Halorhodospira halophila: one gene and its partners. The protein of the gene in region 2 binds, or shares a complex with, the protein of the main gene of each other region. Links are inferred from orthologs where the notes say so. Each region holds a gene or a part of one and is shown on either strand. Other genes may lie near its edges. The genes, in order: secA, secY and secG.

Region 1 (4,289 bases), on a different replicon or contig from region 2:
AGCCGCTGCCGTCGGCGATCAAGACCATCTCCTCCTCATCCAGTCGGGCTAGGCGCCAGTGGCCCTGCGTCTCCGGCGGCAGGTTCCGCTGCAGCCGCCGCCCGAGCCGCTCCAGCCCACGGGCGTGGTCGATGACGGCGCGCAACGGCCCGGGGCGCTGTGCCAGGCGCGGCGCGATCCGGTGCAGTTTGCCCTCACGGCGCGGAGGGCGGGCCGGGTTGAAGCGTTTCGGGTCGCTCATGTCGTCGGAGTCTCCGGTCCCCGGCGCTCGGATGCAAGGGGGACCGCGCCCCGGTGGGCTGAATCGGCGGCCGACGCCTTACCCTCCCGCACCGATTATCTGTATCCTGTTGGACTTGACTTCGCCGGAAATCTGTATCGAGTGCCCATGTTTTCAGCCATCGCCAAACGCGTCTTCGGAACCCGTAACGATCGTGCGCTGAAGCGTCTGCGCAAGCGGATCGAGGCCATCAACGCGCACGAGCCGGAGCTGCAGAAGCTATCCGACGAGCAGCTTCAGGCAAGGACCGAGGCGTTCAAGGCGCGGCTCGCGCAGGGCGAGACCCTGGACGATCTCCTCGAGGAGGCGTTTGCCGTCGTGCGCGAGGCCTCGCGCCGGGTGCTGGGCCTGCGCCACTTCGATGTTCAGCTGCTCGGCGGCATGGTCCTGCACGACGGCAACATCTCGGAGATGAAAACGGGCGAGGGCAAGACCCTCGTCGCCACGTTGCCGGTCTACCTCAACGCCCTGACCGGTCGCGGCGTCCACGTGGTGACTGTCAACGACTACCTGGCCCGCCGTGACGCCGAGTGGATGGGCCGGCTCTACCGGTTCCTCGGCATGGAGGTGGGCGTGGTGGTGCCGCGCCAGCCCCGCGAGGAGAAGATCGCCGCCTACCAGGCCGATATCACGTACGGCACCAACAACGAGTTCGGCTTCGACTACCTGCGCGACAACATGGCCTTCCGCAAGGAGGACAAGGTCCAGCGGGATCTCTACTACGCGCTGGTCGACGAGGTCGATTCCATCCTCATCGACGAGGCCCGCACGCCGCTGATCATCTCCGGCCCGGCGGAGCAGGCCGGCGAGCTCTACGAGGCGATGTCCCGGCTGGTGCCGCGCCTGGAGGCGCAGAAGCCCGAGGAGCGCCCCGAGGAGACCCCGGAGCTGGGACCGGGTGACTACTACGTAGATGAGAAGGCCCGCCAGGTGTATCTCACCGAAGGGGGCCATGACCGGGCCGAGGAGCTGCTGCGCGAGGAGGGGCTCATCGGCGAGAACGACTCGCTCTACGATGCGCGCAACATCAACGTGGTCCACCATCTCAATGCGGCGCTGCGGGCCCATACCCTCTACGAGCGCGACGTCCACTACCTGATCCGTGACAACCAGGTGGTCATCGTCGACGAGTTCACCGGGCGCGCCATGCCCGGCCGGCGCTGGTCCGAGGGTCTGCACCAGGCAGTGGAGGCCAAGGAGGGCCTGCCCGTCCAGGCCGAGAACCAGACCCTGGCGTCGATCACTTTCCAGAATTACTTCCGGCTCTACGACAAGCTGGCTGGTATGACCGGCACGGCGGATACCGAGGCCTTCGAGTTCCAGCATATTTACAGCCTGGAGGTGCTCTCCATCCCCACCCACCGGCCGATGGTCCGCGCCGATCATCACGACCTGGTCTACCGCACCGCCGACGAGAAGTACGAGGCGATCATTGCGGACATCAAGGACTGCGTGCAGCGCGACCAGCCCGTGCTCGTGGGCACCACCTCCATCGAGGCCTCGGAGCGCCTGTCCAAGGCGCTCAAGGAGGCCGGCGTGGAGCACAACGTGCTCAACGCCAAGCACAACGAGAGCGAGGCGCAGATCATCGCCGACGCCGGCCGGCCGGGTGCGGTGACCATCGCCACCAACATGGCCGGTCGCGGCACGGACATCGTCCTCGGCGGCAACCTGGACCAAGAGCTGGCCGAGCTCGGCGATGACCCCGACCCGGCCGAGGTGGAGCGGCGCAAGGCCGAGTGGCAGGACCGCCACGACCGGGTGGTGAATGCCGGTGGTCTGCACGTGATCGGTACCGAGCGCCACGAATCCCGCCGCATCGACAACCAGCTGCGTGGGCGCTCCGGGCGTCAGGGCGATCCGGGGTCGTCGCGCTTCTACCTGTCGCTGGAGGATTCGCTGCTGCGCATCTTCGCCTCGGAGCGCATGTCCGGCATGCTCCAGAAGCTTGGCATGGAGCACGGCGAGGCCATCGAGTCGGGCATGGTCTCGCGGGTGATCGAGAACGCCCAGCGCAAGGTCGAGGCGCACAACTTCGACATGCGCAAGCACCTGCTGGAGTTCGACGACGTCGCCAACGACCAGCGCAAGGTGGTCTACGAGCAGCGCAACGAGCTGCTCGAGGCCGATGACGTCTCCGAGACGGTGGACGCCATCCGCCAGGACGTGGTCGACAAGGTGATCTCCGAGTACATCCCGCCGGGGTCCATCGACGAGCAATGGGACGTCGCCGGGCTGGAGCGTACCCTCAAGGAGGAGTTCGGCCAGGAACTGCCCGTCCAGCGCTGGCTCGACGAGGACGACAGCCTCCACGAGGAGACCCTGCGCGAGCGCATCCAGTCCGAGATCGAGAAGGCCTACCGGGCCAAGGAGGCCGAGGCGGGTGCCAGCGTCGTGCGCCACTTCGAGAAGGCGGTGATGCTCCAGGTTCTGGACAAGCACTGGAAGGAGCACCTGGCCGCCATGGACTACCTGCGCCAGGGGGTGGGGCTGCGCGGCTATGCCCAGCGCAACCCGAAGCAGGAGTTCAAGAAGGACGCCTTCGCCATGTTCCAGGAGATGCTCGAGGGCCTGAAACGCGACGCCGTCGGCGTGCTGCTGCGCGTCCAGGTCCGCGCCGAGGAGGACGTGGAGGCCGTCGAGGAGCAGCGCCGGCAGGAGGCGGAGCGAATGCAGATGCGCCATGCCGCGCCGGCCTCCGCCGCCGCAGGCGCCGTGACTGCCGCCGGGGGGAGCGCCTCGGCGGCCGAGGGCGAGGGCGCGCGCGGCGGCGATGGCCGGCAGCAGGCCGCCGGGGGGCGGGGGCAGGAGACCGTGGCCCGCGAGGGCCCCAAGGTCGGGCGCAACGAGTCCTGCCCCTGTGGCTCCGGCAAGAAGTACAAGCACTGCTGCGGGAAGCTCTGAGATGTCGGGCGCAGATGCGGTGATCCATCCAGTGCCGGGGTTCCGCCTTGGTACGGTCTCGGCCGGTATCCGCAAGCCTGGGCGGCCGGATCTGGTGGTCATGGCCTTGCCCGAGACGGGGCGTGCCGCGGCGGTGTTCACCCGCAACCGCTTCCGGGCTGCTCCGGTGCGCATCGCCGAGCGCCATCTGGCCGCCACCGCGCCGCGTTATCTGCTGATCAACACCGGCTACGCCAACGCCGGGACCGGCGAGCGTGGCGAGGCCGACGCCCTGGCCTGTTGCCGTGGCGTGGCCGAGCAGGCCGGATGCGCCGTCGAGGCCGTGGTCCCCTTTTCCACCGGCGTGATCGGTGAGCCGCTGCCCGTCGAGCGCATCACTGCCGGCATCCCCGGGGCGTTCGAGGCGCTGGAGGAAAACGGTTGGCAGGCGGCGGCGGTCGGTATCCAGACCACGGACACCCGGGAGAAGATCGCCAGCTACCAGGTGACGCTGGCCGGCGGTACCTGCACGGTGACCGGGATCGCCAAGGGGGCGGGGATGATCCGCCCGGACATGGCCACCATGCTCGCCTTCCTGGCCACCGATGCCGAGATCTCCGATGCGGCCCTGGCCGACTGCCTGCGCCGCGCCACCGAGCGATCGTTCAACCGGGTCACCGTCGACGGAGACACCTCCACCAACGACGCCTGCCTGTTGGCTGCCACCGGGCGGGGGCCCCGCGTGCCCGATGAGGGGGGCGACTTCGAGCGCTTCCAGGCCGCCGTCGAGGCGGTCTGCATCGATCTGGCCCGGGCCATCGCCGCCGACGGCGAGGGGGCAACGCGGCTGGTGGATGTCGCGGTCGAGGGGGCGCAAGATACCGCCGAGGCCGAGCGGGTGGCCTTTACGGTGGCGGAGTCGCCGCTGGTCAAGACCGCCCTCGCCGCGGCCGACCCCAACTGGGGCCGGATCCTCGCGGCCGTCGGCCGGGCAGGCATCGACGACCTCGACGTCGATGCCGTGGTCCTGTCCATCGGCGACCAGGTGGTTGCCCAGCGCGGTGCGGTTGCCCCCGACTACGACGAGGCGGCCGCCGCCGCGTATCTGGCCGGCTCTGAGGTGCGC
Region 2 (3,798 bases):
CCACCCGGCCGTTGACCAGGATGCCGCGGTGATTGACCAGCTGCCGCGCCTCCGCGCGGGTGCTGCCAAAACCCATCCGGTAGCAGACGTTGTCCAGGCGGCTCTCGAGCAGCTGCAGCAGCGCGGTGCCGGTGGCGTCCTTACGGCGGGCGGCTTCCTTGTAGTAGTTGCGGAACTGCCGCTCCATGATGCCGTACATGCGACGGACCTTCTGCTTCTCACGCAGCTGAAGGCCGTAGTCGGACATGCGGCCGCCGCGGCGCTGCCCGTGCTGCCCCGGGGGCTGCTCGAGCTTGCACTTGGTGTCGATGGACCGGACGCCGCTCTTCAGGAACAGGTCGGTTTTCTCGCGGCGCGCCAGTTTGCACTTGGGACCAATATACTTCGCCATGGCGAGCGCTTCCTCCTCAGACCCGCCGCTTCTTGGGCGGCCGGCAACCGTTGTGCGGGATGGGCGAAACGTCGGAAATGTTGGTGATCCGGTACCCGACCGCGTTGAGCGCACGCACGGCGGACTCGCGCCCGGGGCCAGGCCCCTTGACGCGAACCTCCAGGTTCTTGAGACCGTAATCCTGCGCGGCACGCGCGGCGGTCTCCGACGCCACCTGGGCAGCGAAGGGCGTGCTCTTGCGCGACCCCTTGAAGCCGCTGCCGCCGGCGCTCGCCCAGGACAACGCGTTGCCCTGCCGGTCGGTGATGGTGATCAGCGTGTTGTTGAAGGTCGCGTTGATGTGCGCGACACCATCACTGACTGTGCGCTTGACTTTCTTCTTGCCGCCACCGCGGCTGGATGCCTTCGCCATAGGTCTCTGTTCCCGTGTTCGCTCCGAACGCGGTGCCGATCCGGCCCACGCGTTGAATGTTGCCTACCCGATCAGCGGCTGGCGGGGCCCCGACGCGGACCCTTGCGCGTACGCGCGTTGGTCTGCGTCTGCTGCCCACGCACCGGCAGGCCGCGGCGGTGCCGCATGCCCCGGTAGCAGCCGAGGTCCATCAGGCGCTTGATGTCCATCGCCACCGAGCGGCGCAGATCGCCCTCGATAACGTAGTTGCCGACTTCCTGCCGCAGCGCCTCGACCTCGGCGTCATTGAGATCGCGGACGCGCCGGTCATGCGGCACGCCGGCCGCTTCACAGATGCTCAGGGCACGCGTGCGGCCGATCCCGTAGATCGAGGTCAGCGCGACCCACGCGTGCTTGTGTGTCGGTATGTTGATTCCTGCGATTCGGGCCATGGGGCCAACTCTCCCGTGATTCGCGCTTGTTGGGTGCCGGGTCGATCCGCCGGTGCTCGCCGGTCCGGATTCAGCCCTGGCGTTGCTTGTGCCGCGCCTCCGTGCAGATGACCCGCACGGTCCCGCGCCGCTTCACGATCTTGCAGTTGCGGCAAATCCGCTTGACCGATGCCCTGACTTTCATGGTCGTCTCTCCAATACTCCGAGCGCGGCCGCTCACGGGCGACCCAAAGGCGCGAAAGGATACCAGTCCGCGCGCCCGGATGCCACCCCGCAGCCAGTTTTATCGATTCAGCGCAGCATCCCGCCGCCAGGCCGGGTGTGCCCCTTGAGGTTGGCCTTCTTCATCAGCGGCTCGTACTGGTGCGAGACCAGGTGCGACTGCAGCTGCGCCATGAAGTCCATGACCACGATGACGCTGATCAGCAGCGAGGTGCCGCCGAAGTAGAACGGCACGTTCCAGTACAGGATCAGGAACTCCGGCATCAGGCAGACGGCGGTGATGTAGAGCGCACCGACGAAAGTGAGCCGGCTCTGCACCTGATCGATGTACCGGGAGGTCTGCTCGCCGGGACGGATCCCGGGGATGAACGCCCCCGACTTCTTCAGGTTGTCGGCGGTGTCCCGCGAGTTGAACACCAGCGCCGTGTAGAAGAAGCAGAAGAAGATGATCGCCGCGGCGTAAAGCGCCACATAGATCGGCTGCCCCGGCGAGAGCGTCGCGGCGATGTCGCCGATAAAGCCCAGCCCCTCGGCATCGCCGAACCACTGCCCGACCGTGGCCGGGAAGAGAATGATGCTCGAGGCGAAGATCGGCGGGATCACGCCCGCCATGTTCAGCTTCAGCGGCAGGTGGCTCTGCTGCGCGGCGTACATCTTGCGCCCTTGCTGGCGCTTGGCGTACTGCACGGTGATCCGCCGCTGCCCCCGCTCGATGAAGACAATGAACGCGGTCACCGCCGCGGCCATGATCAGCAGCAGCAGGATCGTCGCGGTACCCAGCTCGCCGGTACGCTGCAGTTCGAGCGTGCCACCCAGCGCGCCGGGCAGGCCGGCGACGATGCCGGCGAAGATGATGATCGAGATACCGTTGCCGATGCCCCGCTCGGTGATCTGCTCACCAAGCCACATCAAGAAGATCACGCCGGTGGCCAGGGTCACCGTGGAGATAAATACAAACGCCGGCCCGGGCATGGCGGCCACACCCTGCCCCTGCAGCGCGATACTGATGCCGATGCCCTGGAAGGTGGCCAGCCCGAGCGTGCCGTAGCGCGTGTACTGCGTGATCTTGCGCCGGCCGGCCTCCCCCTCCTTCTTCAGCCGCTCGAGCGACGGCACCACCGCCGTGAGCAGCTGCATGATGATCGCCGCCGAGATATAGGGCATGACGCCGAGGGCGAAGATGGAGAGTCGCTCCAACGCCCCGCCGGCGAACATGTTGAACATCTCCAGGATGGTGCCGCGCTGCTGCTCGACCATCTGCTCGAGCGCCGCCGGATCGATACCCGGGATCGTGATGTGGGTACCGATGCGGTAGATGATCAGCGCGAGCAGTACGAAAAGCAGACGCTGACGAACCTCGGTGAGACGTCCCATCCCACCGAGGGCCCCTGCGGCACCACCTGGACGTCCCAACTTAACCCTCCTCGACGACTTGGCCGCCGGCCGCCTCGATCGCCTTGCGGGCGCCCTGGGTCACCTTGACGCCACGCACGGTCACTGCGCGGTCGATGGTGCCCGAGGCGATAACCTTGACGTAGCGCATGTTCTTGCGCACGACGCCGGCCTTGTGCAGCGCCGAAAGGTCCACCGTATCACCGTCGACGCGGGCGATCTCGTGGAGGCGAACCTCCGCGGTACGCAGGCTTTTCTGCGAGGAGAAGCCGTACTTCGGCACCCGGCGCTGCAGCGGCATCTGGCCGCCTTCGAAGCCGACCTTGTGGAAGCCGCCACTGCGGCTGTGCTGACCCTTGTGACCGCGACCGGCCGTCTTGCCCAGGCCGCTGCCCGCACCGCGTCCGGCGCGCTTGGCCTCCGGCCGGCTGCCCGGGCTCGGCGACAGTTGATTGAGCCGCATTTACGCCTCCTGAACTTCCAGCATATAGGACACCTTCCGGATCATTCCGCGATTCTCCGGGGTGTCGTCGACCAGGACGGTCTGGTGCATCCGGCGCAGGCCGAGGCCGCGCACGCACTGGCGGTGCTTCTGCAGCCGGCCGTGGACGCTGCGCCGCAGCGTTACCTGGAGCTTCTTCTGGTTAGCCATGATCAGCCCGTAATCTCTTCGACACTCTTGCCCCGCCGGGCAGCGACTGCCTCGGGGGAGTCCATCGAGGCCAGCCCGTCGACCGTGGCGCGCACCACGTTGATCGGGTTGCGCGAGCCGACCGACTTGGCCAGCACGTCCTGCACGCCGAGCACCTCGAAGACCGCGCGCATGGCGCCGCCGGCGATAATGCCGGTACCCGGCGAGGCCGGCTTCATGAAGACCTTGCTCGACCCGTGGAAGTGGGTCACCGGGTAGCGCAGGGTCGGGCCATCCAGCGGCACGGTGCGCATCCCGC
Region 3 (3,656 bases), on a different replicon or contig from region 2:
CGCACGCGAAGGCGCTGATTGTGCGTCAACGACAGCAGCTGATAGACCGCCGCGAAACGCCGGCCGGTCCGCTCCTCGATCGACTGCACCCCGTAGATGCCGGTCAGGCCCAGACGCCCAAACCCCGGCTCGGTCACCCCGCGGCTGAAGCCTGTCCCGGTCGCCGACTCGGTGATCCACTCATCCTGGCCGTAGGCGGCGTAGTCGACCCCGGCGACATCGGACAGCTGCTCGAAACGCCAATCGGCGGCATCACGCAGCTCGGTCATCACCGCAACCAACTCGGCGGGCCGGACCTCCAGCGTCACCTCGCCGCGCTCGAGCCAGCAATCGGTCAAACGACCACCGAAATGGCCGCGGAGCTGCTCCAACAGGCTCTCGGGCTCAGCCATGACTCTCCCTCAACGTGCGATGGTATTGGTCCGGCGGATCTTGTTCTGCAGCTGCAGGATGCCGTAGTACAGGGCCTCGGCCGTGGGTGGACAACCGGGGACGTAGATGTCCACGGGGACGATGCGGTCGCAGCCGCGCGTCACCGAGTAGGAGTAGTGGTAGTACCCCCCGCCGTTGGCACACGACCCCATGGAGATCACCCACTTCGGCTCCGGCATCTGGTCGTAGACCTTGCGCAGCGCCGGGGCCATCTTGTTGCAGAGCGTGCCGGCGACAATCATCACATCAGACTGCCGCGGGCTGGGCCGGAAGATCAGACCGTTGCGGTCCATGTCGTAGCGCCCCGCGGCGGTGTGCATCATCTCGACGGCACAGCAGGCCAGGCCGAAGGTCATGGGCCACAGGGAGCCGGTCCGCGCCCAGTTGATCAGCTTATCCGCGGAGGTCGTCACGTACCCCCGCTCCAGGATGCCTTCTACTCCCATTCCAGCGCCCCTTTACGCCACTCGTAGAGCAAACCGATCACGAGAAGCCCGACAAATAGGCCCATGGCCAAGATGCCGAACAGCCCAATGTCGTCCAACACAACTGCCCAAGGGAAGAGGAAGGCGATCTCGAGATCGAAGAGGATGAACAGAATGGCGACGAGGTAATAGCGCACGTCGAACTTCATGCGCGAATCCTCGAAGGCCTCGAAGCCGCACTCGTAAGGCGACTGCTTTTCCGGATCTTCACGCCGAGGACCGAGCACGAACCCGGCAGCCAGAGGCAGGACGCCGAAGACGAGCCCGACGACAATGAAGAGCAGAACCGGGAGGTAATTCTCTAGCATCGTTCGCCGCTCCGCTGGTGAGAACACGGGACCGGTGCCCCGCCCCCGTGTCGAACATCGCTGGAGTTTACGGAGCGGTCTCTCTCCGTGTCAACTCAGCGGCTTTTTTAACTTCCTGATTTTAAAGACGTTATCGTGCCGACAAACGATCGTGACGGTTGCGGGAAATCAATCCCGCCAACCGGCGTGACCAGACAGGGACGATCAGGGTGCGGGATATCGCGCGAGTGCGCGCTGAGGAAGGAGAGATATAGATGGTGCCGAAGGCCGGACTCGAACCGGCACGGCTTTCGCCACCGCCCCCTCAAGACGGCGTGTCTACCAGTTCCACCACTTCGGCACGTAGACAGTTGCGGTTGGGCGTTTACTCTGCCCCAACGCGGGACGCATGATAGCAACCCTGATCCCGCGATTCAATCCCGCAATCGCGGAAAAGGGGCTACTCCGCTTCACCCTCTTCCGCAGGCGCGTCCGGCTCCACCGGCTGACCCGGCGCCTCAGGCGCGGGGGCCTCCTGCTCCGCCGGCATGTCCGGAGCCGCCGGCGCCTCCGGATCCTCCTCTTCCGTCTCTTCCTCGCTCTCGAGCACGTCGTCGTCGCCAATCACCGAAGCGCCGCCGCCGATCCCCTGCGAGGCGATCACCGCCAGCCCCAGGCTGGTCAGGAAGAAGGTCGTACCCAGGGTCGCAATCAGCTTGGTCATGAAGGTCGCTGCGCCGCGCGAGCCGAAGACGGTGCTCGAGGCACCGCTGCCGAAGGCGGCTCCCATGTCAGCGCCCTTCCCCTGGTTCAGCAGGACCAGCACCACCAGGGCAACGGCGATGACGATATGGACGGCAAGCAACGCTTCAAACATGGGTCTACCTCAGCCCTCCGCGGCTGCGTTGTAAATCGAAAGGAAGCTGTCGGGATCCAGCGACGCGCCACCGATCAGACCGCCGTCGATATCCGGCTGGGCCAGGAGCTCGGCGGCATTGTCCGCCTTCATGCTGCCCCCGTAGAGGATGCGCAGCTGGTCGGCCACCTCATTGCCATCGCGCTCCGCAACGCGCTGACGGATGAAAGCGTGCACCGCCTGCGCCTGTTCCGGGGTTGCGGTCCGCCCGGTCCCAATGGCCCAGACCGGCTCATAGGCGATGACCGCCCCCTGGAAGGCCGCCCCGTCCACGGCGTCGATGGCAGCGTCGAGCTGTTCACCTACCACAGTCTCGGTGCGCTCGGCATCTCGCTCGGCCAGGGTCTCGCCAACGCACAGGATCGGGGTCAGCCCGGCATTGCGCGCCGCCACGAACTTGCCGGCCACCCGGCCGTTGTCCTCGCCGTAGAGCGTCCGACGCTCCGAGTGCCCGACGATCACGTAACGGCACCCCGCCTCGAGCAGCATGCCCGCCGACACTTCGCCGGTGTAGGCGCCCGACTCGTACTCGCTGACGTCCTGCGCACCCAGCGCCACACCGAATGGCAGCTGCGATGCGGCCGCCGCGAGCAAGGGATACGGCGGGCAGACCGCCAGCTCGGCATCGCCACCGCTGTCGGCAGCGTGCTCCGCAACGCGGCGGACCAGATCCTGGTCGCCGTTCATCTTCCAGTTACCAGCAATGATCTTGCGCCGCATGCCTAGACCCAACCCTGTCTATGGATTCCTGTGAAGCTGACGAAGCCTATCTACACAAGCGACTGAAATCAAATCGGGTCGGTGGCCGCACCCCGGGCCGCGCTGGCCACGGTCTCCGCCAGCGACTCGACCAGGCGATCCACCTGCGCCCCGTCGGCGCCCTCGACCATCACCCGCAGCAGCGGCTCTGTCCCCGACGGACGCAACAACACCCGCCCCCGTTCGCCGAGCTCTTGCTCGGCCTCGCTGACCGCTTCGTTGACCGCCGGCAACCCGAGTACGTCCACGCCACGCTCGATCGGCACATTGACCAGACGCTGTGGATAGTACTGCATCCCGGCGACCAGCTCATCCAGCGGCCGGCCGGTGGTCACCATGGCCTCGAGCACCTGCAGCGCCGAGATCAGCCCGTCGCCGGTGGTGGTCCGATCCAGGCAGATGATATGACCGGAGGACTCACCGCCCAGCACACCGCCGACCTGCAGCAGCCGCTCGAGGACATAACGGTCGCCCACCCGGGTCCGCTCCAGGGGAAGCCCCAGCTCCTGCAGCGCCACCTCCAGGCCGAGGTTGGTCATTTGGGTGCCGACCACCGGTCCGCACGCCTGACCACGGGCCACCCGGGCCGTAGCGATGATATAGAGCAGACCATCGCCATCGATCAGGCGGCCGGACCGGTCGGCCATGATCACCCGGTCGCCGTCGCCGTCGAACGCCACACCGACATCCGCGGACTCGTCCACCACCCGCCGGCACAGACGCTCCGGGTGCTGGGAGCCGTGATCGACATTGATGTTCAGCCCGTCCGGCTCGTGG

The links.
Region 1: the proteins of secY (region 2) and secA are in contact, whole or in part, in a crystal structure (PDB 3DIN), measured with the Thermotoga maritima proteins. The link is inferred for Halorhodospira halophila from one-to-one orthologs. Residues at the interface, in WP_004081795.1 of Thermotoga maritima: Glu108, Gly109, Glu110, Glu111, Ala236, Glu237, Arg238, Arg239, Ile240, Thr241, Ile242, Gln243, Tyr244, Ala245, Arg246, Arg247, Val248, Thr249, Gly250, Arg251, Arg252, Val253, Tyr254, Gly256, Ala257, Ser258, Thr259, Tyr260, Leu261, Pro262; in WP_004082002.1 of Thermotoga maritima: Glu261, Ala262, Arg263, Lys300, Ala301, Arg302, Thr303, Ile304, Ile305, Leu323, Tyr324, Asp325, Pro326, Val329, Ser330, Tyr333, Ile336, Lys340, Phe345, Val349, Glu363, Phe364, Tyr374, Ser375, Gly376, Gly377, Glu393, Ile395, Thr482, Ser483.
Region 3: secY (region 2) and secG share a complex: the UniProt entries of both Escherichia coli proteins name them as parts of the sec protein translocase complex. The link is inferred for Halorhodospira halophila from one-to-one orthologs.

Annotation. Positions count from the first base shown.
Region 1 is NZ_NHSN01000025.1:316,544-320,832, reverse strand. Bases 6-3,384 are described here. They hold secA (preprotein translocase subunit SecA), read left to right. Parts: upstream 6-388; coding sequence 389-3,184; downstream 3,185-3,384. Other genes in these bases: argJ (bifunctional glutamate N-acetyltransferase/amino-acid acetyltransferase ArgJ), read left to right, coding at 3,186-3,384; CCR79_RS10820 (DciA family protein), read right to left, coding at 6-241. Outside these bases: more of CCR79_RS10820, read right to left, coding at 1-5; more of argJ, read left to right, coding at 3,385-4,289. UniProt on the Escherichia coli protein: Required for protein export, interacts with the SecYEG preprotein conducting channel.
Region 2 is NZ_NHSN01000015.1:11,653-15,450, forward strand. The notes cover bases 679-3,566. They hold secY (preprotein translocase subunit SecY), read right to left. Parts: upstream 2,831-3,566; coding sequence 1,526-2,830; downstream 679-1,525. Other genes in these bases: rpsK (30S ribosomal protein S11), read right to left, coding at 679-803; rpsM (30S ribosomal protein S13), read right to left, coding at 875-1,234; rpmJ (50S ribosomal protein L36), read right to left, coding at 1,305-1,418; rplO (50S ribosomal protein L15), read right to left, coding at 2,871-3,311; rpmD (50S ribosomal protein L30), read right to left, coding at 3,312-3,500. Outside these bases: rpsD (30S ribosomal protein S4), read right to left, coding at 1-391; more of rpsK, read right to left, coding at 408-678; more of rpsE, read right to left, coding at 3,567-3,798. UniProt on the Escherichia coli protein: The central subunit of the protein translocation channel SecYEG. Consists of two halves formed by TMs 1-5 and 6-10.
Region 3 is NZ_NHSN01000025.1:40,632-44,287, forward strand. The notes cover bases 374-3,119. They hold secG (preprotein translocase subunit SecG), read right to left. Parts: upstream 2,082-3,119; coding sequence 1,665-2,081; downstream 374-1,664. Other genes in these bases: CCR79_RS09500 (NADH-quinone oxidoreductase subunit C), read right to left, coding at 374-392; CCR79_RS09505 (NuoB/complex I 20 kDa subunit family protein), read right to left, coding at 402-878; CCR79_RS09510 (NADH-quinone oxidoreductase subunit A), read right to left, coding at 869-1,225; tpiA (triose-phosphate isomerase), read right to left, coding at 2,091-2,840; glmM (phosphoglucosamine mutase), read right to left, coding at 2,909-3,119. Also shown: more of CCR79_RS09500, read right to left, coding at 1-373; more of glmM, read right to left, coding at 3,120-3,656. UniProt on the Escherichia coli protein: Subunit of the protein translocation channel SecYEG. Overexpression of some hybrid proteins has been thought to jam the protein secretion apparatus resulting in cell death; while this may be true it also results in FtsH-mediated degradation of SecY.